2 regions of the Fusibacter sp. A1 genome follow, and region 2 is predicted to be linked to the other one. Evidence: predicted binding sites of a transcription regulator. Region 2 holds the regulator's gene; the other holds the start of a gene.
The links. The regulator LexA, encoded in region 2, represses DNA repair genes until DNA is damaged. The targets are predictions, from matches to a motif close to CNAACANNTGTTNG.
Positions count from the first base shown of each region.

Region 1 (2,471 bases), on a different contig from region 2:
CTGATTTGCGGGACGGATACATGCGACTCGTCGATCACCACTAAAAAATCATCCGGGAAATAGTCGATGAGCGTATAGGGTCTGCTGCCGGGAGGCCTTAAGGACATGACCCTCGAATAGTTCTCTATTCCTTGGCAGAAGCCTACTTCTCTTAGCATTTCAATGTCATATCGTGTTCGCTGCTCGATACGCTGCGCCTCAATCAGTTTTCCTTCATTCTTGAAAAAGGCGATCTGTTCCTCGAGCTCCCTTTCTATTTCGCCGATGGCGACTTCTATCTTGTCCTTAGGGGTGACATAGTGCGATGCGGGAAAGAAGATAGCATGGTTCCTAACCCCTAATATCTCACCTGTCAAGGCGTTCACTTCTACGATCCGCTCGATTTCATCGCCAAACATTTCAATCCTGATCGCCTTATCAAAGGAGGCAGCAGGCATGATCTCGATCACATCGCCTCTGACCCTGAACGTCGAGCGGGTGAAGTTGATGTCGTTTCTCACATACTGGATATCCACAAGCTTGGTCAATATCTCGTCTCTTGTCTTGATCATTCCGGGTCGAAGCGATAGGACCATGCTGTTGTAGTCGATCGGGTTACCGAGTCCGTAGATGCACGATACCGACGCGACGATGATCACATCTTTTCTTTCAAAAAGACTTGCTGTGGCAGAGTGCCGAAGCTTGTCGATTTCCTCGTTGATCGCAGAATCCTTTTCAATGAAGGTATCCGACGCCGCGACGTAAGCCTCGGGCTGATAATAGTCATAATAGCTTACGAAATACTCGACGGCATTATCCGGGAAGAACTCCCTGAATTCACTGCATAGCTGGGCTGCGAGTGTCTTGTTATGGGCGATCACCAAGGTTGGAACCTTAAGTTCCTGTATCACATTCGCAACAGAAAATGTCTTACCAGATCCTGTGACGCCAAGTAGGGTCTGCTTTTTGTTTCCTGACTTAAATCCATTGATAAGTCCGTCTATTGCTACAGGCTGGTCTCCTGTCGGTGCAAAATCCGAAACTAATTTAAACGTATCCATTGTTTCACCTCTTAACCTACAGAACGTTTGTTCGCTTATATAATTTTATCGTTCTTGATATCATATGTCAATTACAATAGTTTATTATACCCTGATTTATCTGGAAACAAGCAAAAGCCGTCCCAAACGGAACGGCTTTAGATGTTTACAGGTTGTTTATATCCTGCTGACTGATTTTTCTTGTAACATATTTTTCGTTTAGCTTGCGGACAACAGCAAGCATGGGTACGCCGAGCAGCATTCCCATCACACCGAACAGACCGCCGCCTACGATGATGGCGATAATGATCCAGAACGGCGACATGCCTACGCTGTCTCCAAGTATTTTAGGTCCGATGATGTATCCGTCAAGCTGTTGCAGCAAGAGAACGAAGATCGCCACCCAAAGTGCCTGGATCGGAGAATGGAACAAGGTGAGTATGATCGCAGGTACCGCACCGATGAAGGGTCCGAAAAACGGAATCATATTGGTGAGTCCTATGATGAAGGACAAGAGCACTGCATATTTAACACCGAGTATGGTCAGTCCGGCAAAACAGATCATGCCGATAATCAGTGAATCGATGGTTTTTCCTATCAGGTATTTGCTCAAAACAGAATCGATTTCCCGTCCGAGTTCGATGAGACTCTCCGCTCTTCTTGGTCCAAGGTAGGCCCTCATCATCCGTTTGCTCTCCTTGTTGAAGTTCTCCTTATCCTTAAGCAGGTACACAGAGATCACAAGCCCCATGATGAATTTGAAAACACCGGAGGTGAAATCGAAGATCGCCTGTCCAAGACCCAGGGCGAAGGTCTGCAGATTGTCCGCCAAGGACTGCAGCTGTTCCTGAAAGTCGAAATTTGAAAAGCTTTCCAGACTGAGGTTATACGTATTGGCCAGTTTCTCGAGGCTCTGAATGTCGACCAGGCGCTTCTGATACCAAAGCGTCGCTGTTTCTGCATAGGACGGAAACTCTTTAACGATTTCAAACACACTGTTTACAATCCTTGGTATGATGATGGTCAAGACTCCCGTCAGGAGGAAGATCACCAAAAGATAGACGCAAAGGATCGCCACTGTGCGCTTCATCTTAAAATGCTTTTCAAAAACCTTCATCATCGGATTCAGAAGATAGGCGATGATGGCCGCCCATATGATCGGAACCAGTATGGACACGATAAATGAGATGCCGTTTAAAAGCACATCGATCTGGTTGATGAATTTGTATGCGATAAAGGCTAGGATTACAGCTGGCAACACGCTTATATAAGGAAAATTTTTAGCATTCAAGACAATCGCCTCCTATGTTAGATGATATCATCTATACTATACCAAAGAATCACCGGGTTTTGTCTTAAAAAATGATTAGATGTTCTCGATTTGCGCATATTCCGGTTTTTTATCCAATTTATGATGTGCTTCTACGTATCTTACCGTGCCTGTTTTGCCAC
Region 1 is NZ_QQWI01000009.1:157,698-160,168, forward strand. Features, by position in the region: gene uvrB (excinuclease ABC subunit UvrB) at 1-1,040, opposite strand, end outside; gene DWB64_RS14010 (AI-2E family transporter) at 1,186-2,310, opposite strand; gene glpX (class II fructose-bisphosphatase) at 2,386-2,471, opposite strand, start outside.
Region 1: uvrB (excinuclease ABC subunit UvrB) is a predicted target of LexA. The motif match lies at 1,061-1,074, and genes of this name have one in related genera.

Region 2 (2,471 bases):
CGCCGCTTTCATGCCGTAAAGGTGATGCTGATGGTAGTACTTCTCGTCGACGATTCCGGCATAGTCATGCAGCAGCGCTGCCAGAATGCAAATCTCACGATCTGCTTGATGGGCGATTGCTAGGGCGTCTGAGTATTTTACGACTTCAAGGATATGGTTCTGCCAGATGCTTGTTCCAAACGGATTGGTATCACGGTAACATGCCTTTTCGACGATAAGGGCTACTTGATTAATGACTTGAGTCTGCAACATAAGAATTCACCTCGCTTGGTATTAGGATGATTTGTCCAGGATGAATTACGGAGCTGTCTAAGTTGTTTTCTGTTTCGATTATATGGATAAGTGCTCTGATATCGTCACCTTCTTGCTGTATGCTTTTAGCGATTTTCCACAGGGTATCACCGCTTTTTACATTGTACTCGGATAATGATTTAACTTCCATCGCATTACTGACCAAGTTTCCTGTAGCACTAAGCGCCGCAGTAAGAAAAAGTATTACCATGACGATAGTCAGCAATGTGCTTCTAACAAATCTCCTTCTATTTACCACTTTAAGCGTTTTCATATGAAACCTCCTCACCGAACGTGTGTTCTTGATGATTTAATTATAACCGAACACACGTTCTTTGACAAGCGAAAATAGCAAACATATGTTTGATATTTTCATCTTTTTTTGGTATACTATAAAAAAATGAAGGAGTTGAATGACATATGGCTACTGAACTAACGGATAAGCAAAGAGAAATACTAGCATTTATTGAAAGAGAAGTACATAGACGAAACATCCCACCCGCTGTTAGAGAAATTTGTGAAGCGGTAGGATTACATTCAACATCGACTGTGCACGGTCACCTACAGCGCCTTGAAAAGAAAGGTTATATCAAAAGAGATAAGACTAAACCGAGAACCATCGAAATTCTTAAGACTTCAGGTCTTGTCGAAGAATATGAGACAAGCAGCAATGTAATCGAGTTTCCAAAGCACGAGATCGCATCCGTACCCATTATCGGCAAGGTCACTGCCGGAGAACCCATACTCGCGCATGAGGAGTACGACGAGACCTTCCCTGTACCGATCGATTTCATCGATTCAGGAAAGCACTTCATGCTACGTGTTTCTGGCGACAGCATGATCGAGGCAGGCATATTCGATAGGGATTTCGTGCTTGTCAAACAGCAGAACACCGCCAACAACGGTGATATGGTGGTTGCGATGATCGAAGACTCCGCAACCGTGAAGACATTCTATAAAGAAGCCAACCGCATACGACTACAACCGGAAAATGCGTCACTCGACCCGATCTATGTGGAGTCGGTTCAAATTTTAGGAATTGTAAAAGGCGTTTTCAGAAAACTATAAAAAAAAGATCCGAATTGAATCGGATCTTTTTTCGCTTTTTTGATTCAAGGATGCTTCTTACTCCTCTACTAACTCTATGACATAATTCACAACAGGATCGATTCCATTAAGCAGGTCGTCTGATTTTGGTATGACCTCTACTGCAGGTATCACTGAAGGTGTCTCGATCATTTTCGTTGAGATCTTTTCGCTACTCACCCTAAAGCCCAATCCAGAATTCTTGAGTTCCTTAGCTGCGGTTGATGAGACCACCGTTGTGAACGGCGATCCGCCCGTAGGTTGCCCTATATGAATGGCACCGAAAGTCTTGACCATGAAGTGGGTGGTCATGCCGCCTGCTGAAAAGGTCTGACGGTTGGTAGCCACAAAAAGTCTTCCCGAATCAATCAGGTCATGTTTTCTGAAAAAGCTTTCAGAAAACGCCTGATAGAGCTGGGATGGATACCCACCACCGTTATCCCTTAAGTCGAAGAGCACGTACTCTGGATCATATTTATCAATATTCTCGCTTACTATCTGTCCGAACTCAGTTAGCGGCAGATTGGGATCCTCGTCAGAACATGAGGAGAACCTTACGACTAAGACCTTGTTGTCCGCAAACCATTCCTCTTTGTAAGGCCTGTTGCTTGTGTAAGTTCCCCAAAGCGAATAGTTTGTAAGGTTTCCGATGGTATACTGCGTATCCCAGTGGTCCGGGTTCGCGATTTTGATGTAACTCATCGAGGGAAGCGCGGTATCTCCTGACCCGGTAGTTACAGTAAGTTCCTCGAGGGTGTCCGTATAGTCGAACAGCTTGTAAAAGTAGGCATGGTGCAACTTGTCGATGGCACCTGACCTCATCCAGTAGATGCTCTCTTTGTTGGATATCTTCTCAAAATTCTTGACGATCTCTTCAATCTCGACGCCGTTTATCGAAATCACTTTTTCTCCGATCAGCTCGGCATAATCGGATAATGCGTTGACGATGAAGTAACCGTCTTCAAACTCATTGATCAGAATCGGAAGGTTCTCACTCGACTGCTCAGGATTCCACATGTCGATATGGCCGTCACCAATCGAGTAGACTAGTTCCCTAAAGCGCCATTCCCTTTGTGAATCCGTGAGACTTGGAA
Region 2 is NZ_QQWI01000005.1:222,990-225,460, reverse strand. Features, by position in the region: gene DWB64_RS08675 (HD domain-containing protein) at 1-252, opposite strand, end outside; gene DWB64_RS08670 (LysM peptidoglycan-binding domain-containing protein) at 230-565, opposite strand; gene lexA (transcriptional repressor LexA) at 712-1,359, shown strand; gene DWB64_RS08660 (hypothetical protein) at 1,417-2,471, opposite strand, start outside.